DNA from 3 places in the Rummeliibacillus sp. SL167 genome. Region 3 is predicted to be linked to each of the others. Evidence: riboswitches for the same ligand, from Rfam matches in the RefSeq annotation. Region 3 holds a riboswitch; each other region holds the start of a gene.
The links. A riboswitch is a leader RNA that binds a small molecule or an ion and turns the genes downstream of it on or off. The one in region 3 is predicted to bind thiamine pyrophosphate.

Region 1 (10,301 bases), 1.7 Mb from region 3:
ATTTACAGAGAATATCTTGAAGGTTCCAGTATGCTACAGATAGCTAGGGGTTTGGAGGCTGACGGAATTCTGACGGGTGCAGGCAATCCCAGATGGCATACCAGTACCATCAATAAGATTTTGAGGAATGAAAAATATATCGGTGATGCGCTATTACAGAAAACCTATACGGTAGATTTTTTATCAAAGAAAAGGGTACCCAATAATGGTATTGTTCCACAATACTATGTAGAAAACAGCCATGAGCCTATAATCCCGCGTGAAATTTTTATGCAGGTTCAGGAACAGCTTGTCAAAAGAAGATGTGTGCATATAAGTAAGAATGGAAAGAAAAGAAACTATAGCAACAAGCATCCTTTATCACAGATGGTTTTCTGCGGCAACTGTCATGAAATATTTCGAAGGGTTCATTGGAATAACCGAGGAAAGAAATCAATCGTATGGAGATGCGTCAGCAGATTGGAAAACACCGGTTTATTTTGTACCGCTTCCACTATACTTGAAGATACGCTTAAAGAGAAAATTGTAGAGGCCATCAATGTAGCGGTCAGCGGAAAAAACTCTTTTCTGGCTATACTGAAAAAGAATATTGAAACCGTATTAAGCGTGGATTTGGATGAGACTACAGCAGACATTGATAAAAGGCTGGAAGAACTCCAAACCGAGTTGATCCAAAAGGCAAATTCAAAGGAAGCATACGATAATATTGTCAACGAGATTTACCGACTACGTGATCTAAGGCAAGAAACTCTTTCGAGAAACGCTCTCCGCCAAGATAAGAGGGATCGGATTGCTGAAATGACGGACTTCCTTAACACGCAAACCGGTGATATTACGGAGTTTGATGATAAACTGGTCAGAAAACTAGTTGAAAAAGCGATTGTATATGATGATAGGTTAGTGGTTGAGTTTAAGTCGGGGCTGGAAATAGAAGTGAAACTATAGGATTTCAATATGATTGCTGCCAGTTGAGGAGGAAACCCTTCTTAATTGGCGGCATTTTGTTTTATAAAAAAACATTTTTTTCTGTATAATTGTAACGGCGTGGTTAAATATGGATGTTAAAATATACAACTTAATTTCTTCAATCCAACCAAAGGCGGGCCCCAACGTTTATTATATGAAATGTGCAGTAAAAATCCTCAACACAATAATGCTGATGTTATTGTAGGTAAAGTATGGCTTTGGAAGATCTTACGCGGCTGCTATTGAGTTCTGCTACCTCATTTGCTTTCTCCAACAAACGGAAATTAAAAAGATTGGCCAGTTCATTTCATCTCATGATCCTGTTCTATACGAAAGAAGAGCAGAAATTAAAGGTTGCTTTTTTTGTCGTGTTGTAATATAATTAAAAAAGAAAAAAAGGGGAGCTTGCTTTAAGCAGGCTGAGAGTAAGCTGTTTGCTTAGACCCTTAGAACCTGTTGGTTAACACCAGCGTAGGGAGTATATCGATACTTTTGTATTTGAAGGACGCTTTCTACACGGGGTGTCCTTTTGTTATAACTAAATATTGTATTACTATATTTGCGAGGGAACTGAACAAGTTGAAAAAGGTTAAGACCTGACCTCTGGACCTGTCGGTTAATACCGGCATAGGGAAGCAATTTCTTATGCCGTATTGCGGCTGAAAGAGCTTCCAATCTTATTTGGAGGCTCTATTTTTATTTATAAACAGGAGGATATAATCAATGCCATTCATGGACGAAGTATTGAAAAGGAACATGCCAATTTGGGACAAATGCATTGCTACACCTTTTATCACCGAACTGCAAGCAGGCATATTGCCGTTTGAGAAGTTTAAGAACTACATGATACAGGACAGCATTTATCTAAAGCACTATGCCCGTGTTTATGGGAATGCCATGTATCACTCCACCGTTCTCAAGGATATTCAGTTATTTTATTCCGTCTTAAGTTTTCTAACGGATACCGAGTCTGCGGTGAGGTTGAACTACTTAAAGCAATTCGGAATGACCGACGACGACATAGAGCTGATAGCTCCCTTGCCAGAAAATAAGAAATATATCGATTTTTTACTTGACGCTGCGGAAAGTGGCAACGTTTGCGAAATGATTATGGCTGTTCTTCCCTGTATGTTGAGTTACAGCTACATATTCAGGAAGATCGCCGCTATGCCAGGAACCGCAAATTCTAGGTATTGGGATTTCATTCAGGACTATGCCGATGACGGATATTTTGAAAGCTGCAAGCTCTGGAGCGCATTCGCAGATAGCAAATGCTCGGCTATGCCGACGAAGGAACAGGAGCGATTGATGCATGTATTTGAACAGGCCAGTTTACTTGAACTTGATTTCTGGGAAATGGCATACAAGGAGTAAGCCATGAAAAGAAAGATCTGTTATGTTGTCGGTGCTGGGGAAAATTACGGCTTGGACTTCACCGCTTGTCCGGCGGATATGATTATCGCCGTTGATGCGGGCCTACGTTACATAGAGCAAAGCGGCATGACCGCCGATCTGGTGATAGGCGACTTCGACACTTTGCATTTCAAGCCGGAGCATCCAAATGTTATAGAACTGAATGCCGAAAAAGATGATACCGACATGTTGGCGGCTGTTCGAGAAGGCATCAAAGCAGGATATGAGGTCTTTCATATCTATTGTGGAATGGGCGGGCGCGTGGAACACACAATTGCAAATATCCAGCTTTTAGCTAAACTGTCCCAAAACGGCAAGCAAGGATTTTTATTCGGTAGGGACTGTATTATAAGTGCTATTACAAACAAGACTCTATTCTTTAATCCACAGGCTTCTGGCTTTGTGTCGGTATTTTCATATTCTGAAAAATCAGAGGGCGTTTATATAAAAGGCTTAAAATATGAGCTTCATAATGCCACATTGACGAACTCTTTCCCTATCGGGGTCAGTAATGAGTTCATCGGCAGAGAAAGCTCAGTTGTTGTAACAAACGGGACACTATTGGTTGTTTACCCAAAAATAATAACGGAGGTTTTTATTCTATGAAAAAGGTATTGAGTATAGCGGGATCTGATTGCAGCGGCGGAGCAGGTATTCAGGCCGACCTAAAAACATTTTCAGCTCATGGCGTATATGGAATGAGTGTCATTGTTTCTGTAGTTGCGGAAAATACGAGCCGGGTAATTGACATTCAGGATATAACGCCGGATATGATCTCAAAGCAGATCGACGCCGTATTTGAAGATATTGAGGTTGACGCCGTTAAAATTGGTATGCTCTCCACGCCACAATGTATGTGCGCGGTTGCTGAAAAGCTGCGGGAGTACAAACCTCACAATGTTGTAATAGACCCGGTGATGTACGCCAAAAACGGCTGCGCCTTAATGAAGCCTATGGCTGTTCAGACCTTGATTGATGTTATTATTCCCCTTGCCGATGTGCTTACACCGAACATCCCCGAAGCAGAAAAAATCGCTGATATGAAAATCACCTCTGTTACAGATATGGAGGCCGCTGCCCGAAAGATATACGACATGGGCTGTAAGGCCGTTGTCGTAAAGGGCGGTCATGCGGTTGGAAATGCTTTGGACGTTCTTTTTGACGGGGAAAGTATTTATCACTTTGAAACAGCCCGAATTGCCACGAAGAACACACACGGCACAGGCTGCACATTTTCGTCTGCGATTGCTGCACAGCTTGCCAAAGGATTGCGTATCAATGAGGCGGTCGCGGCGGCAAAGAAATATGTCACAATGGCTATTGAACACTCCCTTGCCATCGGAAAAGGCAACGGGCCTACCCATCATTTTTATGAGTTATATAAGTACGGCTTGAAAGAAAGTGAGGATATCTAACGATGGAAAGAGATTATTCGTTATATCTCGTAACTGACCGTAGCCTTATGACCACCGACACATTATCCGAAGCGGTTGAACAAGCCATTTTAGGCGGTTGCACAATGGTACAACTACGAGAAAAGAACATTTCATCCCTTGACTTTTTTAAGCTGGCAACAGAGATCAAAGCGGTTACGGATAGTTTCGGCGTTCCTCTTATTATCAATGACCGAATAGATATTGCTTTAGCTGTTCATGCGGCTGGCGTACATATCGGTCAGAGTGACATTCCCGCCGCCATTGTAAGGGAAATCATCGGTGATGATATGCTCATGGGGGTATCTGCATCTTCCGTTTCAGAAGCAATACAGGCACAAAAGGATGGAGCTGACTATTTGGGCGTTGGCGCGATGTTTCCCACGGGTACGAAAACAGATGCTGCTATCGTATCAATAAAGGAGCTGCAAAACATCCGGCAATCTGTCGCTCTCCCTATCGTGGCGATTGGCGGGATCAACAAGGAAAACGCTGGGCTGTTTCATGATATGGGGATAGACGGTTTAGCCGTTGTGTCTGCGATTATCGCACAGCCAAATATACGGCAGGCGGCCTCCGAGCTGAAGCGGATATTTCTGGAGGGGACAAACCTATGAACTTTCAAGCTGCAATTTTTGATTTAGATGGAACACTACTTAATTCAATGGACGTTTGGGAACAGATTGACATTGATTTTTTAAAAAAGCGCAATTTGACCGTACCGGAAAACTATGTCGCTGAAATCTGTGCCCGCAGCTTTGAGGAAGCGGCGCAATATACGATAGACCTGTTCGGACTGAATGAAAGCATTCCCGCAATTGTTGAAGAATGGAACTGTATGGCAATATCGAAATATAGGAATGATGTCGGCTTGACACCTTATGCGCTGGATTACTTACTTCGCTTAAAAGCCGAGAACATCAAATTGGCTATTGCCACGGGTTTACCCGAAGAATTGTATCTGCCTTGTCTGCAGAGTAACGGTATTTATGATTTATTTGATGTTATTTGTTCAACTGAGCAAGTCCCGTATGGCAAAGAGCGCCCAGATGTGTTTTTGCTTGCAGCGAAAAAGCTTGGTATTTCTCCTCAAAAATGTATTGTGTTTGAAGATGTGTTGCCAGCCGTAAAGAGTGCAAAGCAAGCTGGAATGATTGTTTATGGAGTGTACGATAAATATTCTGCACACCATCAATCCGAAATAATGGCGATTGCCGACGGTTATCTGCTTGATTTTCGTGATGCGCCATTACCGGATAAAGAGGTGTAAGTATGCCGGAGCTTTGGGATTTATACAATGAAAAAGGTGAATGCACAGGGATAACGCATGAGCGCGGGCAGCCCATACCACAAGGAATGTATCATCTTGTCGTTAGTGCTTGGATAACAAATAATAAAGGTCAGTTTTTATTATCGCAGCGTCACCCCGACAAACAATATCCACTTTATTGGGAATGTACTGGCGGCTCTGTGCTGGCTGGAGAAAGCAGTTTGGACGGAGCGATCAGAGAGGTTAAGGAAGAACTGGGGATAGATTTAGACCGCTCTACGGCTCGACTGCTGTTTCAAATCCGGCGCGACAGTATACAGGATTTTTATGATGTGTGGCTGTTTCAAGCCGATGTGCCTATTCAAGACTTAAATCTTCAATCGACAGAGGTTGTCAACGCTCGATGGGTAGACAAGGATGAACTGCTTGATATGTTCAGAGCAAAGAAACTACATCCGCTTATAGACTATATTTCAGCATATAAAATCTTCTCGAAATGATAGGGAGGAAGTATCAGTGAATTACACCATTTAAAATGTTACAAATAAATATGAACTTGACCGTGTCCTTATTTTTGCGCAACGGATATTTGACAAGAATGAACCTGGCTTGATAGTTAATTGGTCGGGTTAGTAGTAAGAAAAAGTGAACCATTAACTATTTAAAATATGAAGGACGATATCTTGCAGAATATTGGGTAAAATGCAAGGTTTTTTATATAGAGCTATGTTATAGTTATACTGAGGTGAAGGTTTTGGAGTGGATTGATAATCTAAATAGAGCAATAGGGTACATCGAATTACACTTGAAGGAAAAGCTGGATTATGAGGAAGCAGCAAAGATCTGCTGTTGCTCTCTGTCCAAATTCCAACAGATATTTCTGTTGTCAACCGGTGTAACACTTTCAGAATATGTGCGATACAGACGTATGACTATTGCTGCACACGAATTAATCAATACGGACATTAAGGTAATTGATTTAGCATTAATGCTCGATTATGATTCGCCAGAAGCGTTTACACGGGCTTATCAGTCGTTCCATGGAGTTCCGCCGTCTGTTACAAGGAAAACTCGAACCTTCGATGAATACGACCGGATTGTATTTCAAATACAAATTTATGGAGGGAGATCAAAAATGGGAGCAAACAAAATATTACGTATTGAAACTGAACGGCTTATTATCAGGAAGTTTGTACTGGATGATTGGAAAGATTTACTGGAAATTGCCATATCTAAAGAGCAATCACAGTTTGCTGATTGCGACCATACGTGGCCAACAGATGAAGAAGGAATTAAAGGTGCTGTCGAGTATTTTTCGAAAGAGCATCAGTTTTGGGCTGTTGAAATCAAGGATTTACACAAGGTAGTTTGCTTAACCAATTTTAACTTTATGGACGATGAGCAGACTCTGGATATCGGTCATGTTATAAATTCAGCATATTTTGGCAATGATTATGAATATGAGGCTCTTAAAGCTCTGTATAATTATGGATTTATTCAGCTGGGTGCCGAAAGAATACAAGCTTGCTGGGCATTGAATGATAAGGATAAACTTGCTCCACTTTTAAAACTCGGTATGAAGGTTACGGAGACAGGAATAACTAATAAATTCAGACCTGACATAGACGGGAGAATTTCGCAATTTGAAAGCTGCAAGCTTATCATTACAAAAGAAGAGTGGTTAACAAATCCGGCAAGATAAACTAAATTAACTTCACATATACTCATATTATGTAATTTAGTTGGTTCGTTATATTTATAAAATGCCCAATAGTGATTAAAACTGGTTTAAAACTGCATATCAGTATATATGGCCTGTTGAGAAATCAGCAAGATCTTTTTCCGTTATAAAAGCGAACAACCAAAGATGCTAAATGGTAATTTTGTTGTAGAAATTGATAATAATTTGAATATACTGACGGTTTACAGACAATGAAGGCACTTTATGAAAAAATGAAGAACTTTTTCGGATATCATTCTGACTCGTTGCATAGGGGTGATGGTAGGAATATTTCAGGTATCGGGTTGCAAGAGATGGAAGAAATAATACAGAACACGTTTCATAAATATCTCGAGTTGTGTAAAACAGCACTTCGAAATACCCCCTCTGTTACAGAAGGTAATGTCAAGAATAATAAAATAAATGACCTGAAATCTACTATCCAGCTGACTACACTCGCTGATACTCTTCCTGCATAGACATGTTTCCACATACGGATGATTTTTCAAAAATGACCGAAAAACCCATTGACATGTTCCCGCGTACAGATACCATAAAAAATGGATATCAGACATCAATTCCATCAACTCAAGCCATGTGGAGACGGTAGTATTGATGTCGAGGGTGTAAGCTTTGATATTACTGGAGTTGCTGGATAGCATCTAAATCGACTACTCAACCTAAAATGTGTTTTTTATGTTTGTGAAAGCATGTCAAAGTGTAGAAAAAAGGCCATAAAATGAAATAGGGTTGAGGAGACAGGATAGATGATGACTGCTTTTAAAGGGTTAAGAAAAGATATGATAAAAGTAACGTTTTTAAAATATGGTTATTATTAATGCAAATAACATGCGTGTGATATGTAAATATAGATGAAGTAAATAGGTGTATTAACTAGATACATACAGGAAGAGGAGGTCACTTATGAAAATTAAAATACCAAGTATTAATGGAGAAGAAAAGTACATCGTAGACAAGCAGTCGATTGTTTTAATTGGAGCTAATGGTTCAGGAAAAACAAGAATGAGTATTTGGATTGATGATAATAACGGTGAGATACCAATTCATAGAATTTCGGCTCAAAAGTCTTTAAATATGCCAGCAATGGTAAGTCCGACTGAATTAGAGATAGCAGAAGAAAAGTTTTTATACGGAAACACAAGTAACGATAAAAAATGGTTAAAAATCTATGGAAAGAAAAATAATAGGTGGGGCAATAAGCCTGAAACTCATCTATTGAATGATTTTAATATGCTAATGGAATTACTCATGACTGAGAACTATGAAAAGAGTATAGAATATCGCGAGAGTCATAAAAACGGAAATGTGGAGTTTGATAATGAAACAAGACTAGAAAAAATAAAATGTATTTGGGAAAATGTAATAACTCATCGTAAGTTGAAAATTAGTGCGGGCAAAATAGAAGTTTATGATACAGAATCGACAGAAGAAAGTGAATATTACAATGGTAGTGAAATGAGCGATGGAGAAAGGGCAATCTTCTATTTTATTGGAGAAGTTCTATCTGTACCCTCAGGTAGCCTAATAATTATTGACGAGCCCGAAAACCATTTACATAAATCTATATTAGTTAGATTGTGGAATGCTATTGAAGTAGCAAGACAAGACTGTACTTTTTTATATATTACACATAGTTTGGAATTCGCAAGTTTAAGAATAAACACACAAATCATCTGGGTAAAAGGAATAAAAAGTAGTTCGCAATGGGATTATGAATTAATTGAAGATGTTAATGCTACGGACAATTTAAAGCTTGAAATACTAGGAAATAGACAAAAAGTGCTTCTTGTTGAAGGTACGCCTAATAAAAGTATTGACAGGAAGTTATATGCAATATTGTTTCCTCAATATAATATTATTCCTGTCGAAAGTTGTAACAGTGTTATACAATACACAAAAGCTTATCAAAATTTAAGAGGTATTCATTACGCTGAAGTAAAAGGAATAATTGATAGAGACAGAAAAAGTGACGAAGAAATTTTTAGTCATAATAGGAATAACATTTTTTCTCCTGATGTTGCAGAAATCGAAAATTTATTTTTACTGCCTGAAGTAATTCGGATAGTCTGCATAAAGCAAAATAAAGAAGAATATGAAAGTATCCTTACAGCTGTTCAAGATAAAACTCTTGAGTTTTTAGAAAAAGAGATAGAATCTCAGGCACTACTATTTAGTAAACAGAAATGTCAAAATAATATTATTAGAATACTTAATGATAAAATAAATACAATTGAAGAGTATAAAAACAATATATATACAATTAAAGATGTAGTAAATATTGATGAGATTTATAATGAATCTAGACAGGAGTTAAAAATGATTGTAAATAATAGGGATTTCCTAAGAGCTTTAAAAGTCATTAATAATAAAGGATTATTGCCATATACTCAATTATCAAATTTCTTTGGTTGGAAGAAGGTTTATTATATTGATTATGTACTTCGATTATTAAATGGTGGAGATGAAATGAGTGGTGAGTTAATCTCAGCGCTCAAAACATATATAAGGTTAGAGGTATAAAGAGAGGTTCTTTTAAAATCTAATATTGGTACTTTACGGAGTATATTTTAAATATATATTTATATTTATCCGGTTGTAGCCAACATTAACCAACTATAGCTATGGTGATTAGATCAAGGATGGTATGACTTGCAAATGTAAAAGCCAGACATTAATTTCAGGATAATGATTATTCGGGCGAATTTGGAGGACAGTCAGTGTATTTTGGAAATAGATCGATATGTTTCCGTCTACTGATAGTGCCAAAAACTCAATGGATATGAGTTTTTTGGTCAAAAGTAGGAGTTTGAAAATCGTGATTTTTTCGCTACATGGGAATATATCCAAGAAAGTGGATTTGATAGTCAAGTGGTCAAATTAGATATCATAGTCCGGTGATAGTGCAGGTTAGGTGCTAGGCTCTTGCGACAGAGCAGTTTGGATGTTTTATTTGACGAGTGTCGAGTTGGATGTGAGGAATTATACTTATAAATATAAATGTGTTGTTAAAGTAATAATTAGATAATTCTACGTAATCGGGTCTATAGTAACATGCTAAGAATGGAGGTCAAGAAATGAAAATAGTATCCTTGTTTAACAATAAAGGCGGAGTTGGAAAATCAACGTTAGGTTTTCACTTGGGATGTGCACTAGGAGAACTCGGGAAAAAAGTTCTTCTAATTGATTTAGATCCCCAATGCAATATGACTATTTCTGGTGTATTTGAGGACAGTTTGCACCAGATTTGGCAAGATGAAGACTTATATATAGATGATTATGGAGCAGCCATTGAACAATATGGTTTAGAAAAAATATTAAGTAACCCTAGGTCAATTCACTTTCTTCTTAAACCTACAGAGGACGGATTAAATGAATTAACAAAATATCCACCTGTTATTAAACTCTATGATAATGTGGACCTAATCCCTGGACGACTTTCCTTACATAAATATGAAAATAAACTTGCAGAGCGTTGGAG
Region 2 (10,391 bases), on a different contig from region 3:
GCGTATCATTTAAATGCTGATTTCATTCATTTGTTAAAAAGCGAAATTCTTCGCCGCATTATCGCAAAAATGCTAGCAGAATCAAAAACGATTGACATAACATATATCAAATCTTGTATTGATACTAACGAAGTCAATGAATATTTGAATCTTGCCTAACTTATAAAGCGATATATGTTAATGGGTAATCGTGAAATAATTTTTTCAAATTCTGTTATCTTTTTATGTAAAATATTGTTTTATTTTGTCTATTTAAGGATGATTCATCTTTAAAAGTTCATATAGATATCAGTATTATTTTTCTGCATGGCTTTCCTTCATCGGCAAATAAAGGAAAGCCTTTTTATACTCAGCATAGTGCACAATTGGTTGTTGCACTTGTACTTGGCACATTAAAAATGGAACCATCGTATTTTCATGAACGATACCATGAGCACGCTGTAAAATCCATGGTGTATGTTCATTATATTGTTGGATTAACATTCCCATCGCTTTTGTCCATAAATAATGTCGTTCTGTCAGCCAAAAATCTAATGGTGTTTTCATAATAGGCTCAGATGTAGGCTTTACAGATGCGATCAATATCTCTGGAGTTTGACCATCTTGTTCCCTTCTATTTTGAAATGTTAAAATGTTATGATTTCTCTTTTCATATATATTCGCATATTGAAAGGGTAAAATACCTCCTATACCTGCAAACTTAGCAACTAGCACCTGATTGACATCTAAATTAAAAAAATAAACACCTGATTTTTCCTTAAATTTCACATAGGTTCGCACATTTAATTCTAAAAAAGAGCTGATACGCGGTATCGCCGGCATAAATCTCACTCTCATTTCCTTCATCTGAAAATAGACAATACTTAACCAAGCCGCTCCATCAAACGTATCAATCTCCAATTCTTTTGGTACATATTGACGTATATCCTCCGGTGCAATCGGCCAGTGGAGAAAACATACATCATGCCACTCTTGTGTCATCACCCATGGTAACCTACTCATAGTCTAGCCCCTTTCTTTTTTAGGAGAGTTGTACAATTAGTATTTACTAAAGCGGTTAGATTCAAACAAATAACGTCATTTCTTGGCTAGAGTGAAAAAAACAGTGGTGATAATGATGCAGTGCTAGAAAGATACTGAAACAGTCAATAACACGCTTCTTTCTTTTATAGACTGCTAATCTTTTCAATATATACTACTTAGAACGCTCCAGCCTATTTTTTCAATGACAGAATATATTCTTTATCAGCAATCTTAAAAAAAGAAAAACTCCCTCGATTCATCATCCAAGGAAGTTTTTCTTATGAATCGATCAAGTGAGATTCACCCAGTAGGAATTCGCTTCATCCTCATTGGGTGTTATTAGTTCGACCATGCCTTTACCGGCAGTCAATTCCCATTGATCCTTCACTGATTGCTTAAGTCTTTTAGTAGAGACACTGCCTGTTCATACGGGATAAAAACGACATGTATTTTTATAAAGCATGTCTGCCACTTCTCCCACTGATCGTTGCTTGATTTCTGCTATTTTTTCAATGGTCGCTTTGATCATTTTGGGGTGGGTCATCTGTCCGTTAAAAGGGCCTTCAAATGGCCATGGACCGTCCGTTTCAACCATTATTTGTTCCAATGGATAACGCTGAACGAGTTGTTGAATCTCTTCTTCATATAGAAGATCTGGTGTGACAGAGATGTAGTATCCATTAGCAATCATTCTATCTACAGTTTGTGGATTTCCCTTAAACCAATGAAAATGTGCAGCGGTCAATTGGTGTTTCTCTAATAGTTCAATTGCTTGATCTGCATCTTCATAAACAGCGTGTAGAACAATGGGTTTATCTAATTCTGCTGCAAGGACGACAAATTTTTCGAGCAATTCAAGATAAGGTCCATAGCAAACTGATTTTTCCTTGTTTGAATAATAAGGCAAACCTACCTCTCCAATTGCAACCATATGCTCATTATTTTCTCGAATCCAATCGAATAGCTTCGTCTGAGCCGCTTGATCTGGTAATAGCTGTTCCGGATGGAAACCGAAAGCTGGTAAAATACGATCATCCTGCTGTGAAAGAGCTAAGTTGGCGATACATGACTGTAGATCAGTCGAAACAGCAATAAGATGTGTTATTTTGTTTGGCAGCATGTCATTTAAAATAAGCTGTTGCTGCTCTTTCGTGTATTGGTCAAAATGAATATGCGCATCAATGATCATACTTTGCTCCTCTCCCTTCTACAATCCTTCATCTAATTCATCTTTTAATTGTTTAAAAATCTTTTGTTTTAAATGGAAAAATGGCTCTGTATTAAGGAGGCTTTCATCCCTAGGTCTCGCAAACGGTACAATAACCTCCTCCTTCACCATTGTGGGACGCTTCGTTAAAATATAGATGCGATCTGCTAAAAATAGTGCTTCCTCAATGCTATGCGTTACAAATAAAATGGACTTTCGATTTGTTTCCCATACAGAAAGCAGCCATTTTTGCATACTGATCCGTGTGAATTCATCTAAAGCTGAAAATGGCTCATCCAAACACAACAGATTTTGTTTGCTCAGCATGGCCCGTATAAAGGCAACACGCTGCTTCATACCGCCTGACAGCTCAATAGGATAAGCATTTTCAAATTCCTGTAGCCCCACTTTTTCTAGCCATTCTTTCGCTTCTTGTCTATTGGGTTTACCCGTAAGTTCTTGCACAAGTACAATATTTTCAAGGACTGTTCGCCACGGAAATAGCGATGGCTGCTGCGGCATATAGCCGATTAATCCTCGTTTACCGTGGATCACTTTATGATTTAATGTAATCGCTCCATCATCTGGCTCCATGATCCCTCCGATTAGGTTAAAAATAGTGCTTTTACCACTTCCAGATGGTCCAAGAAGGGCAACGAATTCCCCCTCTTCTACATGGAGCGAAATATCTCGTAAAACTTCTGTTTCAGCAAAGCTTTTTTTGACATGTTCAATGTTTAATAACATTTCCCTACCTCTCTATCTTCCCCTTGATGAATAGCTTTTCAAATGCTTGAATAAGACCAAACAACAGTACACTTAAAAGCATAATGGTAAAGATTGCTACAAATACATGATCGGTACGAAAGGATGCTTGAGATAAGGTCATATAAACCCCAATTCCTTGTTTTGCACCTAACCACTCTGAAATAACCGCTCCCATGACACTATAGGTTGCTGAGATTTTAAGACCTGAAAACAGTGAAGGAAGAGCATAAGGCAATTCTAATTTCCAAAACATTTGTGTTTTCGAAGCGCCTGCCATCTGCATATAATATTTGAGTTCGGGCGCTGTGTTTTTAAAGCCATCTAGTGCTGCAACAACGATCGGGAAAAAGCAAACTAATGCTATAACAATCAGTTTTGGCAAAAGACCGAATCCAAACCAAATGATCAGCAAAGGTGCTAAAACAATAATCGGAATATTTTGCGATAAAATAAGCAAAGGGTAAGTCATTTTTTGTACGATCGGCAAAATATGTAGAATAACAGCAATGATAAAACCAGCAGCACTACCGATAACAAGTCCTAGAATGGCAAGCTTTGTCGTTGCCAAAATATCTGTTGAAAAACTAGGAATCACTTTAAATCCTTCTGAAAATATTTGAGAGGGTGCTGGTAATAGCCACGCTGGTGTGCCTGTGATTTTCACAATGATTTCCCAAAGACCTAAAAGAAAAAGGAGGACAATAATCGCTCCCCCATTGCTCCGCAACCATTTCATGAGCGGTATTTCTCCGTTAAGGTATCCATTGTAATCCCTGTGGGTTGGTACAAAATTTTTACTTGCGTAATCACATTGACACATCCGAGTTCAATCATTTTGTCATTCATTTTCTTAATGATCGCCATTAATGCTGATATGTCCCCTTCCATCGTTGTTTCAAGGGGATGCACTTCATATTTGACACCAGATTCGTCGATCACCTTAATCGCCGCATCCACAAAAGGAATTACATCCTCGTAATTTTCTGTTTTCGGTAAAATTTGCACACTAATTAAAGAATTGGCCATGATGATTTCCTCCTTTATTCCTCATTGACTCATTACTAGCAGTAAGATCTCCTCTTAAAACCTACTAACATATAGAAGGGGATGAAGCAGCCCCCACTACTGTTATTAGAGAACAATGAAAAACTATAGAACTGCCATTTTCATTGATAAAGATCTGCTTTTTCTTTCATTTTATAAGTGAAAAAGTTTATTTTTATCATATTCTTAGAGCTAAATTGACTTTCAGTGTCCTGCTATTATTGCGGTAAAAAGTCGTTTGTAAATGCTTTTTTAGGATCAAATTTTCCTTCTAGTAGACCATGGTCATCCATCCAATTTGCATAGTTTTCCCAAACTTCAAGCTTTTGTTCGCCCCATTGTTTAGCGTCATCTTGATATTTGTCAGCAAGCCATTGTTGACTTTTCTTTACCAATTTAGGATCTAAATCTGGTGCTGCTTTGATGAGAATATCTGCCGCTTTATCTGGTTGATCAATCGCATATTGATAGCCTTGAGATGCAGCTTTGACGAATGCTTTTACTGTTTCTGGATCATTTTGAATCATTTTTTCGTTTGTTGCTAGAACAGGCGTGTAGTAATCTAATTTTTTACTGTAATCTGTTAAATAAATCATATTTAGTTTTTCACCACGGAGTTCTGCTTCAACACCTGTCCAACCATAGTAAATCCATGCAAAATCTACATCTTTTTTGACCATTGTAAAGAAGTCTGCATCTCCTGCATTGATAATATCTACCTTTTTAACATCTGCATTTTCTGTCTTCATCAATGAATCGATAACGGCTTTTTCAACGGGTGAACCCCATCCACCATAAGTTTTTCCTTCAAAATCTTTTGGCGTTTGAATGTTTTTGGCTACTGGTGACGCAAAACCAGAAGTATTATGTTGAATAACTGCTGCAATCGATACGAGAGGAACCCCTTGTACACGAGCTTGTGTGATTCCCTCTTGATAGCTTACCCCAAAATCAGCTTTTCCAGATGCTACAAGTTGATCTGCCCCTGTATCGCCTGGTTGGATAATCTCTACATCTAAGCCTTGTTCTTTAAAATATCCTTGGTCCTTCGCTACATATAGTCCCGTATGGTTTGTATTTGGTGTCCAGTCCAAAACAACTGTTACCTTTTTCAATTTTTTCTTTGAGGTTTCCTTTGCATCTTTTGAGTTGTTGGACTGACAACCCGCCAATACTAATATGCATACTAATAGAAACATATAAAATTTTTTCAACTTTCTTGCCTCCATTTTGTTTTTTGACTAGTTCAAAGTAAAGAAAAACGCCCGGAACCATTCCGGACGTTAACATACATTTAAAAAATCGTTTATTATAATATATCATGATTTTTAATTGATGTTCCCTCCGCTGATATTAAACAGATCAGGTTCTAAGGGTCAGTATCTATCGGATACATTCTCAGCTGGCATCACCAGCCCCCCTACATTCTTCATACATATGAACTTTTCAGTTTCATTATATCAAAATGAATGAAAATAGGAAGGAACATCTTTTAAGATGTTTTATGCAATATTCGTTCTTTTAGTTCTAACATTTGTTTTTTGGATGGATATAGTATTTCAGAAGTTAATGCTTTGTCAATTGAAACAAGCGCTTGATCCGCTTCATCCGCCTTCAGTTGTGCGTCTGCCAAGTAATACCAATAGCATGAGAAATCATATTTCTGTAATAGTCGCTTATAGTAAGCAACCATTTTTTTGAAATAGTATGGATATACCTCTTGAGCAATCTCCAGATCTGTACCGTTATAGCGATAAACCTCCACCATGTTAGCCTCTCCAGTATCATGAATCCATATAGCCAACTCAAATTGGCCATCTTTACCAAATCTTCCGGGCATGTCTTCTACAAAAAGCTTACTATAATATACGTAATTTGTTAGTAAACTGATAAAACCATAGACTTTCCATTGCAGCAAAACAAGTTGTGACCATATACCTTCTATTTGCCACCCCACTACTAATGAGTTAACACCTTGAGTAGTCAGTGGGACAGCCATTAAATCAGTAATTGCGTAACCTTTACCTTTTATTTCAATCATCGGGCACCACAAATTATAAGATTTTTTTAGTAATAGTAGATAATTTTCACCTTTAAACTCATATGCAACAATTAGCTCCTTTAATCTGTCGCCATCTATATCTGCCAATAATATTGCAGGTCTGTTATTGGCGTTTTGTATTTTCAAAATAGTGGCTGTTGGTGGCAATATACTCTCCAATAATTGTTCAAATTCATCCATTATCTACCCACCTTTTTACCGTATTGTATGCGTGGTATGGAGGTGAGAAATAGTTAGATGTGATAGTCATTCATAAAATTCCATGGATTTTTTGAAAGTTAATCAAATGAAAAGCTAGAAATCATATGTAAAAGAAAAGTGAGTTTTATTTAGATAATACTTAAAAAATTCATAAACTGTAGCTTCGACATAGTGAGAATCTTCTCCATTCCTCTCTATTGTTTGAGATCAATTGGTCTATTATTCCCAAGCAATCGATCTCTTACTTTACTTAAGTACTGATGTGGTGGGGAAGCATAAATGCAGTAAAAAGCCTCTGACTAAGCAATGAGGCCACTGAAAAAGTCAATGCATCTTCAAAAAAATGATAAAAATAATCTTTTTTAGTTCATAAAATTAAAGAAAAGATGGATTTTTATCAATGAAAATAGAGATTCTATAGTTTTTCAGTGTTCTCCTAAGCAATCAGAGGCTTTTTCATTATTTTGAAATGTTGATATAAAGTTTGCCTGCAGCTTTTTGAAGTGTTTCGTTTTTAAAGCTATCTACTGCTTTTACTTCGATAACCGCTCCATCCGCTACGGTTCCTTCTGGTACAGTCCAGTATCCTACATAATGTCCTGGTGATTCTTCGGATAGTGGTAATTCTGTTGCATTTTGTGCGGTACCGTTCACATTCGTTAACGGCATATGAATATAGAATGTTGATTTTAAATCTGGCTCGCTATCAAATGTGATTTTAACTGTTTTACCAGTTGTCAGCGTAATGTCATCCGCAGGCGTTAAATTTTCAATAACGGGTGCTGAATAATCCGCAGCGATCGAAACTTTTTTCGTTACTTTATTGCCAGCTTTATCTTTTGCCATAACTTTAATGTCGTTGACTCCCTCATCTAAAAGAATACGAAGAGTGTATTTGCCATCCGTCACTTTAGCATCTTTTCCATTTACTCGAACCCAATCAAGATTTTCGTCGTTAATGGAACCTTCAACGGTAGCCGTCTCTCGATTTGTCTTAGAACCATCTTTTGGACTATCGATGGTTAGGGATGGTTTTTTTGTATCTAGAATCACTTTGACAGATTCAGATTCACCAGTTACTTTACCGTCTAGCTTAGAGACTGCCGAGAATGTATTAGCACCTTCTTGTAATGTAGCTGGAATCGAGAATTGGCCATCATCGCCTACAACAGCTTGTCCTATTTCTTGATCGTTTTGTTTGAGCGTGATCTCAGTTGTTGGCGAAGCCGTACCTTCAACCTGAATAGCTGCTTCATTTGTCACTTTGTTTGCGGTTGGAGATGTAATGACTGGATTATTCACTTCATAGCTTACGCGTGCTCGAATCATATAGTTTCCTTCATCAGCTGGTGATTTTGACCAACTTCCTGAAACGCTTTGATAACTTCTTCCAGCATTTTGGCCGTCTTCATCGGTTGCAAGTCCTGGTGTGTTTGGATGTGCGTTTGTTTGACGATATACCATGAAGAAATCATCTTTGACAATGATATTATGCTCACTTAGATCAACAGCTGTCCATTCTCCATTTCGTAGAGCAGTCGCGTCAAAAGGACCGGCAATTTTTTTACCAGGAGTACCATCCGTTCCACCTGCATCCCATACTTCAACTTCAAATGCCGTATCACCAGGTGTTGGCCATGTTGTATCCCAGAATCGGAATACGCCATCTGTTACGATAGCTTGTTCTTTTCCTTCTGGAAGTGATATTTTCACAGCCCATGCATTGCCAGAAGCATTAAAGGCGTGTGCATTTTCTGCAGTACCATCATCGTAACCTATTTCTCCACCTGGATACGTGTAGAATGGTTTTAGACTGACATTCTTTGTTGTCGCTTCTGTACCGATCGTAACAGGTATTTCTTGGCTATGATAGCCACGAGCAACTATTTTTAATGTGTAATCTCCATGATAGGCATTTAAAGAGTAATTGCCTTCAGCATCTGTAGTTACAGGCGTGATATTCGCATCTTCTTCAAGTAGAATGGTCGCACCTTCTACGCCTTCTCCTGTAGACTCATCTGTTATTTTGCCACTCACTGTGTTTTGAGCGATTTCTTCTAGTGTGAAGTTGGCTGTTGTCGTTTCATCTGCCCTGATTGTGACGGATTGCTGTTTCGATTTGAATCCATAAGCTTCCGCTTTCGCAGTAAAAGTACCTGCACTGTTTTTCAATGAATAAGATCCAGTAGCCGGATCGGAATAAACAGAACGATTCGATTCAAGAATATTTATTTGTGCCCCTAATGGTAGGAGTGTTGGGTTTACGACCTTTTCTTCTTTAGGTGCAGATTCTTTTTTAGGTAATACTGGTGTAATTTTTTTCGGATCGACAGCTTCTTTTTTCGCTTCTTTATCTGTTCCTTTTCCATTAATAATACTTATTGCTTTGTCCTTCCCTTTTGTCGCTTTACCAGTTTGGGAAACATCTGCTAGTGCTACATCATCAATATACCAACCATCTTTGACGATGCTAGAATCTGAAAATGCATTAAAGCCGATGTAAATACGTTGACCAGTATATGCAGATAGATCCACCTCTGCATTTTCCCAACTAGTTGACGTACCGGAGACTGTCAGCAACTGTGTCCAATCTTCTTTATTTGTCGATACAAAGACATTGCCATAATCATATGCTCTACCAGAAGATGATTTTTCAAAATTATACCATTGCTTGAATTGCAAATAAGCATTGCCTTCTGGCAAATCGATAGGAGGCATTACTAATGTTGCGTTCATATTGTTTGCATAATTTCCTTCTAAATTGGTTGCATATACTTTTTCACCAGATGCTGCATTCCCTGGACCAGAAGTTGGTTTTCCCCATTCCCAGCTATCTTCGTTGCCAAATGATGTCCAACCGATTGGTTGGGACTCCAAATCTTCAAAATAGCCAACTGTAATGCCTGGTTTTACCTTTACAGTGTATTCATCACTTACCACTTCATTGTTTCCAAAGTCATTAATGACCCATTTGTACTTGAAATCACCGACTGCGATTTGTTCACCCGGAACGGTAACACTAAACTCACCTGATTTATAATCGCCTGATTTACGGCTTGCATCGATACTTTGCCATTCCCCATCAGTATCCTTATATTTCAAGACGACAGATGAGATGCTGATATTGTCAGTGACAGAAGCTGTCAGTTCAAAATCCATACCTGCATAAGTTTCTTTTGGCGCTGTATGTGTTAATATTGGTGCTTCGTTATCTTCACCTTGTTTTGTCACTTGACCTTGCAAAGTACCAAGACCTGAAGCAATCGAAGATACAGCTTGATACGCATCTACTAAACCATAGCCATAGCCATGATTAGGCGTTTGCGGATACTGGGAGTCTGTTAAAGGTGTTGCTGTATCGATGAGGATTTGCTCCATTTCATCAACAGTTAAGCTTGCATTCACCTGACGAAGAAGAGCTGCTACACCAGAGACGGCAGGCCCCGCCATTGATGTACCATTCCATCCCCCTTCATATGCACTGCCCGGTACAGATGAACGAATATTAACACCTGGAGCGGAAATATCAGGTTTGATTTCATCATATGGTGATGGGCCTCGTAAAGAAAAACTTGCTACTGTATTGTTAATATCAATTGCACCAGTGGCAAAGCTTTCAGGATAATTTGCTGGTGCTGCAACAGATCCAGGGCCACCTGGATTGGTTAAAGTCGTGTTGCCCGCAGAGAATTCAGGGAAAATTTCAGCTGCGCGCCAGTTTCGTACAACATCACGATACCATTCATCAAGCCCTGGGCCTCCTCCCCATGAATTATTGACAACGTCTGGTGCCAGATCAACGCGTGCGTTACCACTTGAATCTGTAGGCGCCAATATCCATTGTGCAGCTTCTAAAAGATCTGTATCCGTTCCACCATCTTCCGTAAATGCTTTGACAGAAATGAATTTTGCACCTGGGGCAACACCGATTTGGTTAGAGCCATTTGGTTCACTCCCTACCATTGTTCCAGTTACATGTGTTCCATGTCCAATATCATCATATGGTGTAGCTCGTCCAGCTGAGGTTGCATCAAACCAGTTAAAATCATTCGAAACTTGTCCGGTTGAAGCATTGTAGCCGCGATA
Region 3 (10,391 bases):
GTCATCTTCCCATGAATCCCATAAAGCGCGTATTACATCTGCAAATTCCTCTGCACGTTCATAACGCTTATCATGTTCAACATGTTTTTCACGACTAAAATTCAGTGCCGTTTGACCTGTTGCATCAGATGTCGTTACTAAATTCCATGCAACGCGACCATTACTGATATGATCTACTGACAATAATTGACGAGCCAATACATAAGGCTCACTATACGTAGTAGAAGCTGTCGCACCAAGACCGATTTTTTCTGTTGCGCTAGCTAAAGCCGTAATCTGAACAATTGGGTCAAAGCGATTTAAAATATGAGGATGCGATTCATGATTAATGGCTAAACTGTCAGCGACAAATGCAATATCAAACTTTCCTTTTTCCGCGATTTGTGCGGCTTTTTGAAGTGCTTTAATGTCAATGCTAGCATCTGCTTGTCCTTGTGGATGTCTCCATGCAGCAACATGCATCCCAGCACCGATCAAATATAACGACAATTTAATTTGACGTTTTTCTGACATCGTTCCATCGTTCCCTTCACTTAAAATTTGATCCTATTATTTTTTTTGTGAATAAGCATCTTTCCAAGTAGATAATTCATCTAATGTTAAATTGACAGGAATATAGTTGCCATTATACGTTTTCTTGATAAAATCAGATGTTTCTTTACTTTGGTAAATTTCAACGATTTTTTGATAGACTTTATTGTCTGCATCTTTTTTATCAGCAGCGATGATATTGATAAATGGTTTTGCTGTTTCATTTTCATGAATGATGGCATCCTTTAAAAATAGGCCTGCTTCTACTGCGACTCCATTATTAATAATGGCGAAATCAGTATCTTCTAATACACGTGGTAATGTTGCAGCATCAGCTGGCACGATTTTTAATTTTTTCGGATTATCTTTAATACGGTCTTTCCCACCATTTCCATCAAAATCGTCTGAAACTGTTAGAAGATTATTTTCTTGTAATAGAAGCAAAGCACGTCCCCAGTTTGATGGATCGTTTGGTACAGCGATCGTAGCTCCCTCTTTTACTTCATCCAACGAATGATATTTATTGGAATACATACCGAGCGGAGCAATGATAGTTGTTCCAATTGGTACAATATTTGTTTTGTTACTTTGATTAAATAAATCTAAATAGGCAATATGTTGAAAAGCGTTGATATCGATATCCCCGTCCGCTAATGATTGATCGGGATCCACTTGTGCAGATAATACAACTAGTTTAAGGTTAATATCTTCTTTTGCAGCTTGTTTTTTGATATATTCCCAAGTTTTGATCTCTGAGCTACGTATTCCTACCTTAACTGTCTTGTTATCACCACTATTTGCTTTTTTATCGTTGCTCCCGCAAGCAACCAATAAGATCGATAGTACAGCAACAACAAAATATAAACTCCATTTTTTCATGTTAGTTCCTCTTTTCTAAGATATATGTCTAAAATGTCTCTCTAATTTATTGCCAATCATTTGAATGAGTTGGACAAATACGACCAGTAATATGACGGTTACTAAAATAGTCATATCATCGAATCGTTGGTATCCGTATGTGATCGCCACATCTCCAAGGCCTCCGCCACCAACTGCACCAGCCATTGCTGTTGCGCCGATCAATCCAATCGTTGCAGTTGTTACACTTAAAATAAGTGAAGGAAAGGCTTCAGGAATTAAAAACTTTCGAATCACTTGAAAAGGAGTAGCCCCCATTGCCTTTGCGGCTTCGACGATCCCTCCATCCACTTCAAGTAAAGAATTTTCAACTAATCTCGAAATATATGGACCTATGTGTAAAACCAATGGAACGATAGCAGCCGTAGTACCGATTGCCGTACCCACGAGCAAACGAGTGAATGGTATGATGGCTACAAGTAAAATGATAAAAGGAATGGAACGGAATATATTCACAATTGGATTGACAATACCAAAAACCCATTTATTTTCTAGAATATGTCCTTTTCTTGTCACAACCAGAATAATCCCTAAAATAAATCCTAGAATTGCTCCAAAGAACAATCCAATGCTAACCATATATAAGGTTTCCCAGATCGCGTTTAGAAGGATCTCTGAACTCACTTCCATCTGCAATAACCTCCTCTATTTGTACATTTCTGTTCTTTATATATTGAACAGCTTTATCTGTCTCTGCTGAATCACCAATCATTTCGATGATCAAATTTCCAAACGGTACTTGTTGAAGTTCTGTAATATTTCCAAATAAAACACTGATGTCAACATTGAATTTTTTCGCTACCTCCGAAACAACTGGCTGTCCAACATCTACGCCTATAAATTTCAACTTGAAAATTCGTTCGTTTGGATTTGCTTGTTTAAGTTGTTCAAATATAGAGTCAGGAATTTCATCTCGTACAACAGATTGAACAAAGTTTTTAGTCGTTTGAGTTTTGGGATCAGAGAAAATATCCAATACACTGCCTGTTTCGACAATGCGACCTTTCTCCATAACAGCTACACGATTACAGATTTCATGTATGACTCCCATTTCATGAGTAATGATGAGAATGGTAATACCATATTCGATATTAACTCGTTTCAATAAATTTAAAATGGACTTTGTCGTTTGTGGGTCTAAAGCAGATGTTGCTTCGTCACAAAGCAAAATTTTAGGATTTGTAATTAATGCCCGTGCAATGCCAACACGTTGTTTTTGTCCACCAGATAATTGATTGATATAAACATTTGTTTTTTCTTCAAGACCAACAAATTCTAAAACTTCATTGACTCGTGACTTAATCTCTTCTTTCTTTACACCGGCTAGCGATAGCGGCATAGCTACATTATCAAAAACTGTTTTCGATTGAAGTAGATTAAAATGCTGGAAAATCATCCCGATTTTTTTCTTTTCTTTCCGCAATTCTTTTTTGGATAATTGTGTTAAGTCTTTACCGTCTACTAACACTTTTCCTTCAGTTGGTACTTCTAGTAAATTAACCGTACGAATCAATGTACTTTTTCCTGCACCACTGAAACCAATTACGCCAAAAATATCGCCTTTATTTATTTTTAAATTGACATGATCCAATGCACGAATTACTTGATTATGGATGTGATAATCTTTTGTTGTTTCGATAAACTCAATCATTCTTTCAACCTACTTTCTTTATCCCGCTCTAACGGGCAGTAAGATAAGATCCCCATCTCAAGATTTAAAGAGAAACGAGACAGATAGATGGGGATGAACTGTCGCATGCGTCCGATTAGTTTGGGCGGGCAGGATGTTTGTCACTCAGGTGTTGCCACAGGACGTGGCGTTTTTCACTTAAGTTCCTCTAATTTCAGTGGGAGATGAAGAAAACCCCACTGCTGGAAGCTTCACTTTATCACAAGTTTCTAAAATGCAGGTACGACAGCCCCACTATATTTTGTTTCAAAAAACTTTCTAGCCTTTTCACTTGTGAGCCATTTCACAACGGTTTGAATGGCAGGGTCATCTTTTCGCTCAGGTAATGCAGCAATGATATTCACATATGGGGACTTGGCATCTTCAATAATAAGTGCATCTTTAACAGGATCTAAGCCGCCTTCTAATGCATAGTTTGTATTAATAGCTGCAGCATCAACATCTTCAAGAGAACGATTTAATAATGCGCCATCAACACCAATAAATTTAATTTTTTTATCATTTTTTGTAATATCTTCGGTCGTGTAGTCGCCTTCTTTTTTAGAATCTAATTCAATAATTCCATTTTGGGCGAATAATAATAAGGAACGAGAAAAATTAACAACATCTTTTGGTACTGCTACTTTCGCACCCTGCGGCAAATCTTTAATATTTTTAATTTTCTTAGAGTACACACCAAAAGGTTCGATATGAATTCCAGCAACACTTACCAAATTCAACCCAGCTTGTTTGTTGATTTCTTCTAAATAGGGTGTGTGTTGAAAATAATTAAAATCTAATTCACCATCTGCTGTCATTTGGTTCATTTGGATACCATCCAAGCCTGTTTTAATATCTAACTTGACGCCATCTTTTTTAAGATCATCTGCTAAATACTCCAAAACCTCTGCATGAGGTACTGAGGATGCCCCTACTTTTAAGGTTGTGATTTTTTCTTTTGAACCATTATTTGCATCCTTTTTAGTAGAATTTGTAGCGGAATTAGTACAAGCAGATATTATAGTTAAAACGATCAATGTCAGGATCATTGCTATCCAATTTTTCTTCATTTACATCTCCTCTTTTCTCGTTGAAATTCAAATAAGCATCACTTCCATGTTAGATAAAAATTAGAATAGAATAGACTAGGACTTTTATTTTTATTATTCTTATAAATTTACTATGTTTTTAGATAACAAGTATTAAGATCAGATTCATTAATCGATAAATAAATAGTTTTCCAATCCTCTATTTAGAACAATGATTACAGTCCTTTAATCAATACTGGCTTCTAGGACATACAACTTCTAATGAAGATGTCATTTCCACAAATTCTACAACCATTTGTTTTCATTTTGCTTTGTTTAACTTTACTCAAATAAAACCCTCCTCTAACATGATTAAACCACCCTAATCCTATATATCCTATTAGATTTATAAGATTTGTTTTGAATAATATCATATTGTCCCGTATTGTTCAATGCCTTTATAAATAAATAATTGATAGAAAAAATTAATTCATTGATAGAAATTTTCTATCAATGAATGAGGAAGATAGATTGAATATCGTTGATCCATCAATAAATCCACAAAAAAATCAATGAGAAATGAATAGCCTCTCTCATTGACTAAAAAGTAAATTTTTTAAATTTTTGTGATCATTTTTTACATGATGAATCATCCATTATTCGATTTTAAACTCATATTTTTTTTCAAATTGAAAATCGCCTTCCTTGAAAGTTCTTTCTACAAAAGTCACACGATTCTCTTTATCTACTAATAAAACAGTAGATGACCTAGTACCGTAATTCGGAATTTTTATAAACATAGGTGATAACAATCTTTCCATTTCCACCCCAACACCTGTGTGGGGTAATTCTCCATCATCTGCTGTTGAACGATCGGTTACAAGGTTAAAAAGCATATCGATACTCACTTCTTCTTGATTTGTTTGAATATATTCATTTAATCTTGTTCTACCCTTTACAACTTTTGGCCACGGTGTATTGAGGGAATGATTGCTTAAACTATGTGTGCCTGCATTTATATCTTTGGACTCATCCAGTACATTATTGTAGTGGTACAAACCATTAGGATCACCAAGTATAATATTGTAACCACCGTAATTTTTTCTTTCTTTTATGAGTTCTTCCATAAAAATGTCCGGTTCCGTACCATTTGTCAAAAAATGACGAATGATCTCGCCACGCGAATAACGACCTGTTTCTGGTAAACTGGGATCACGATAATTTGTTATTGCTGCAAATCTGCCTTTTTTAGATATACCTAACCAAGTCCCCATTTGTAGTAAATCACGTCCAGCTAGTATATTGGGTTCATCTTCCCAATAATGTGCTGGCTTTGTAGGCCGTTCATAAAACTCATCACGATTGGCAACAACTATTAATTTATATTTTGGATGATTTTGAAAATGAAAATTGACTAAACACATATTCCATTACCTCTTTGTAATTTTCAAAATTTCTTTTCATCTTACCAGTAACAAAGCATTTTGTAAAACAATTGATAGACTTACTGATATTTAAAGAAAAAAGCGGCAAAACCGCATAGTTAAACACGATTTTCGCCGCCTATACGCCTTTATTCAAGATTTTGTCGAGCTATTTCAATCGCCTTTTCTTTCATCTTCTCAAATTTCGTTTTAGAGCTCTTTTTTGGAGATTTCGCTTTATTTTCTTCTGGAACTGAAAATTCTTCTCCTAATTCTTCATCATGTCCGTAGCTACCGTGAGATCTTGGAGTCATTTTATCAGGCATGCTATTTCCTCCTTTTTAGTTGAATTACGCTATTAGTTTGCTTTGCATCTTACATTTTATACAAATCAAAAGAAAAAGGATTTGTATAAATTTCGTAATATAGAATCCAGATAAAAAATGACTCATAAGCGATTGCTCTAACTCTGTTTATAAAAAAGTTTTTTCTTTCTATGTGGAACAGCCGAAAGAAAAGTCTTGCATAAATTTATCTTCATGATAAGCTATATATGAAAACGAATTAGCACTAGGGGTGTCCCTATTTGAGGACTGAGACTGAACAGTCGTTCTAAACCCTTTGAACCTGATCTAGTTTACGCTAGCGTAGGGAAGTGAGTTAGGACAATTATGTATGTTGTTCAGCCCACTCTTCCTTTGAGTGGTTTTTTTATTGGCTTTTCAAGCAAATTCATCTCGTCACCTATTGAGGTGGGTTTCTTCTGTACTTGCAGTTGCGTTTTCGTCGCATAAAACATATGCTCCTGCCACTACATTTTGGTTGCATAAAACATTGCTGAAACAAGATCAACAATTAAATAAGTTTGAATCTACTAGGGGCGCCCTTTGGCTGAGATTGTACCCTTTGAACCTGATCTAGTTCATACTAGCGTAGGAAAGTAGTTTCCAAGACATGGAATTTTATGTTTTATGAAACTGCTTTCTTCAAAAGGAAGCAGTTTTTAATTTGCAGTTAGAAAGGAGAAAAAATGACTGTCGTTCTAAAAAATGTATCTTATAGCTACACCAATGAGAAAAGGCAAAAAAATCTAGTTATTTCTCACTTGAATATGGAAATTAAAAATGGCGAATTTATTTCTATTATTGGTAGAAGTGGCACAGGGAAAAGTACCATTTTACGATTAATGACTGGTCTCCTTCAACCAGATGAAGGCGATATTCAAATCGACCAAAAAGACATTTCACTAGGGGATGTCGGATATATGCCACAAAAAGATTTGCTACTCCCCTGGCGCACGATCCTTGACAATATCATGATTGCTTCTGAAATTCAACAAGATGTACATATCACAAAAGAAGAAGCGGGCGTCTGGTTACAACGTGTAGGACTTAGTGGATATGAGCATGTTCTACCAAAACAACTATCTGGGGGAATGCGACAACGTGCTGCTTTTTTACGTACTTTATTGACAGGGAAAAATGTGCTATTACTCGATGAACCGTTTGGAGCGCTGGATGCATTAACGAAAAAAGAAATGCAATCATGGTTATTGTCCATGTGGCAAGATTTAAACAAAACAATTGTCTTCATCACTCATGATTTAGAAGAAGCCATTTTTTTGAGTGATCGGATTTTGTTATTACATCCAGATCACCGTATAGAAGAAATTTCAGTACCCTTGTCACGTCCACGTAAACCGGAAATGCTTCTTTCTGAAGAAGCTGTGACATTACGTCAAAAGTTGGAGAAGAAGATTGCCAATGAAACCACTTAAAAAATTTTTTCAAACCTATCGTTTATTTTTGTTATTTTCTATCATCGTACTAGCAATCGTTGAATGGCTTGTACGTGCAGAGATTATACCAAGTTTTATCATTCCCGCGCCAACTGGTGTTATACAGATGATTATTTATAACTGGCGTCCCTTGTTGATCGAGCATTTAAGTGCTACAATGCTCGAATTTATCATTGGGTTTTCGCTTGCTGTTATAAGTGGCGTCCTTCTAGCTATTTGTATGTTTTTTTCAAAAACAATCGAAAAAATGGTTTATCCAGCAGTTGTCATCTCACAAATGGTCCCAATTATTGCACTATCCCCTATCTTCGTCCTGTGGTTTGGATATACCATTTGGAGCAAGGTCGCTGTGACGATCTTGATCTGCTTTTTCCCGATTGTAGTAGGAACTTATGATGGATTGAAATCATGCGATCAGGAATATATTGAGTTGTTGCGCTCAATGGGTGCAAACAGGTTTCAAATATTTCAAAAATTACATATTCCAATGGCTCTTCCCTCCTTCTTTTCAGGTTTTAAGATGTCAATCGTTTTTGCACTCGTTGGAGCAACCATCGGTGAATGGCTGGGAGCAAGTGAGGGATTAGGCTACTATAGTCGAAGAATGTCTGGCAATTTAAATGCAGAAGGTGTTTTTGCAGCCATTACCATTCTAACCATCGTGGGAATTCTATTATTTGCACTAGCTTCATGGATAGAAAAAAGAATAATCAATAAATGGAATCAGGCACATTGATTATCCAATTTTATCCATAAAGTATTTATTCGCCCTTTGAGATAATTTATTTGCTCTCTCAGGGATTTTATTCGCTCTTTCAAAAGATTTATTTGCTCTCTCAAAGACTTTATTCGCTCTTTCCGCAGGATATTGGATTGTTTTTTTTCGAATATGTGCTACACAAAAGGAACGAGCAAGACGCAGCGAAGATCTATATAAATGGTCCGAAAAATACAGGTTTTCTCAAAAATTACGCCACAGACGGCCTAATTTTTGTCAAATCAACACGCGTGAAATGGAATCATTCTAACTAACAAATAGGAGTTGTCGAGAAATGAAAAAATGGTTAAATATAGTGATCCTATTGATATTCATCATAGTGGCTGCCGGCTGTAATGGAAAGGCGCAACCAAAGGAAGAGAATGGGAAGAAACTAGATCATATCAGTATTATGCTTGATTGGTATCCTAATGCTGTGCACTCAGCTTTCTATGTAGCTCAAGAAAAGGGCTATTTCAAAGAGGAGGGATTAAATGTCAAAATTGAAATGCCCGCCGATACAAATGACCCATTGAAGCTTGCTGCTACTGGAAAAGTAGATTTAGCCATTAGCTATCAAAATCAAACCATTTTATCCAAATCTGAAGGAATCCCAATTATTTCAGTAGCTGCATTTGTAAGGCATTCACTCGATGAACTAATGATGAAAAAATCATCTGGTATCCATTCACCAAAAGATCTAGAGGGAAAGAATGTTGGATACTCATCAAGTGAATTGAGTGAGGCTGTCATTAAAACGATGGTAGAAGCGGATGGCGGTGATTTTAGCAAGGTAAAAATGACAGATGTAGGATGGGATTTGATACCTTCTGTTGCAACAAATCGTGTAGATGCCATAATTGGAGGATACATCAATCATGAATTTGTTCTACTGAACAAAGAAGGCTATGATATGAAAAGCATACAAAATAGCGATTATGATGTGCCCGATAATTACGAGCTAGTACTCGTCACCGGTCAAAAAACATTCCATCAAAAAAAAGATGCTATTAAGAGATTTTGGAAGGCAGTTGCCAAGGGACAAGAAGAAGTGAAAAAAAATCCAAAAGAAAGCTTACAAATCCTACTTGATCATGAAAATGATAGCTTTCCATTGGATAAAGACGTAGAAACAAAAAGTTTAGAGATTTTATTACCACGTATGGAGGACGATGGTTTACCATTCGGCTATCAAGAAAAAAAAAGCTGGGGAAAAACCGAAAATTGGTTATTTAAAAAAGGTGTGATAAAAAATCATGTCAACATCAATGACGTAATGGATAATATCGTGTCAAAGTAGAAAACGAAGTAATCCATTCCCCCTTTCCTTATAGCCGTTAAGGAATTGTTCTATATTTCTCCTCTATTCATAAAATGAACAAATGAAATTTTATGAATAAGGAGATAATGGCAAATGTATATTGTTCATTTTTATGAAAACAAGACAATTGTATTGAGTCAATACCGTGAAACATTACCTGCAATCAATGATCCTATAAAAATAAAAGGACGCAAGGGAACTGTTGTTGATATCCTTACAACAGCAGAAAATAAATTTCATGTTCTAGTCGCTTTTGAAAAAGAGAAAATAAGGCCATCTCTTTCAAAAGAAATCGGTAAAAGAAGAAGATAAAGTGAAGCTTCCATCAGTGGGGGTTTTCTTCATCCTCCACTGAACTAAAGGAACTCAGGTTAAAGACACCACGTCTTGTGGCAACACCTGAGGGACCAACATCCTGCCCGCCCAAACCAATCGGACGCATGCGGCAGTTGTTCCGCCACCCATCTTTCTCGCTTCTCTCTAAACCTAGAGGTAGGGGGTCTTACTGCCCGTTAAAGCGGGATAAAGTGATACTCAGCCAGTGGGAATTCTCTTCATAATACAAAATGTTAGTTAAACGGAGTGGGCTTTTATTGGCAGTCGTCCCTCACTTCTCCTCTGCTTTTATTGGTGGTTTGTGCGTGGTTAACGCGGACAAATAGTTATCAGCAGAAATTGAAAGCCAAGGAGGTCATTTTCCTTGGCTCTTTGTAGTGGGCAACACATATCCTTATTATCTAATTACAATGATTTTTTATCCTTTTCCTCTAAAATAGGCAGAATGGTAGACTGTTTAACTTCTCGTAAAGCTAAGCTTGTTTGAATACGCGTAATACCTAATTTGTTTAATTTTCTAATAAAATTCTCTAATTCCTTACGTCCCTTATTCGCAACCTTTAACAAATAATCATATTCTCCTGTTAAGCAATGGCACTCTAAAATCTC

Region 1: linked by a shared signal. The riboswitch ahead of FEZ13_RS10680 (TenA family protein) and the one ahead of FEZ13_RS03090 (ABC transporter ATP-binding protein) in region 3 are both predicted to bind thiamine pyrophosphate.
Region 2: linked by a shared signal. The riboswitch ahead of FEZ13_RS12675 (ABC transporter substrate-binding protein) and the one ahead of FEZ13_RS03090 (ABC transporter ATP-binding protein) in region 3 are both predicted to bind thiamine pyrophosphate.

Annotation. Positions count from the first base shown of each region.
Region 1 is NZ_VCBM01000001.1:2,369,749-2,380,049, reverse strand. Features, by position in the region: gene FEZ13_RS10685 (recombinase family protein) at 1-945, shown strand, start outside; TPP riboswitch at 1,354-1,462, shown strand; gene FEZ13_RS10680 (TenA family protein) at 1,690-2,340, shown strand; gene FEZ13_RS10675 (thiamine diphosphokinase) at 2,344-2,985, shown strand; gene thiD (bifunctional hydroxymethylpyrimidine kinase/phosphomethylpyrimidine kinase) at 2,982-3,794, shown strand; gene thiE (thiamine phosphate synthase) at 3,797-4,429, shown strand; gene FEZ13_RS10660 (HAD family hydrolase) at 4,426-5,082, shown strand; gene FEZ13_RS10655 (NUDIX hydrolase) at 5,085-5,582, shown strand; gene FEZ13_RS10650 (GNAT family N-acetyltransferase) at 5,837-6,784, shown strand; gene FEZ13_RS10645 (AAA family ATPase) at 7,727-9,343, shown strand; gene FEZ13_RS10640 (ParA family protein) at 9,898-10,301, shown strand, end outside.
Region 2 is NZ_VCBM01000002.1:263,988-274,378, reverse strand. Features, by position in the region: gene sda (sporulation histidine kinase inhibitor Sda) at 1-159, shown strand, start outside; gene FEZ13_RS12700 (YqjF family protein) at 295-1,002, opposite strand; gene FEZ13_RS12695 (TatD family hydrolase) at 1,448-2,212, opposite strand; gene FEZ13_RS12690 (ABC transporter ATP-binding protein) at 2,231-2,977, opposite strand; gene FEZ13_RS12685 (ABC transporter permease) at 2,982-3,734, opposite strand; gene FEZ13_RS12680 (thiamine-binding protein) at 3,731-4,024, opposite strand; gene FEZ13_RS12675 (ABC transporter substrate-binding protein) at 4,261-5,256, opposite strand; TPP riboswitch at 5,365-5,474, opposite strand; gene FEZ13_RS12670 (hypothetical protein) at 5,535-6,284, opposite strand; gene FEZ13_RS12665 (S8 family peptidase) at 6,765-10,391, opposite strand, start outside.
Region 3 is NZ_VCBM01000001.1:693,096-703,486, reverse strand. Features, by position in the region: gene FEZ13_RS03120 (LLM class flavin-dependent oxidoreductase) at 1-513, opposite strand, end outside; gene FEZ13_RS03115 (MetQ/NlpA family ABC transporter substrate-binding protein) at 550-1,410, opposite strand; gene FEZ13_RS03110 (methionine ABC transporter permease) at 1,426-2,079, opposite strand; gene FEZ13_RS03105 (methionine ABC transporter ATP-binding protein) at 2,021-3,100, opposite strand; gene FEZ13_RS03100 (MetQ/NlpA family ABC transporter substrate-binding protein) at 3,349-4,188, opposite strand; gene FEZ13_RS03095 (NRDE family protein) at 4,803-5,570, opposite strand; gene FEZ13_RS19305 (hypothetical protein) at 5,720-5,896, opposite strand; TPP riboswitch at 6,133-6,241, shown strand; TPP riboswitch at 6,437-6,526, shown strand; gene FEZ13_RS03090 (ABC transporter ATP-binding protein) at 6,601-7,347, shown strand; gene FEZ13_RS03085 (ABC transporter permease) at 7,334-8,104, shown strand; gene FEZ13_RS03080 (ABC transporter substrate-binding protein) at 8,421-9,425, shown strand; gene FEZ13_RS03075 (hypothetical protein) at 9,540-9,758, shown strand; gene FEZ13_RS03070 (Lrp/AsnC family transcriptional regulator) at 10,188-10,391, opposite strand, start outside.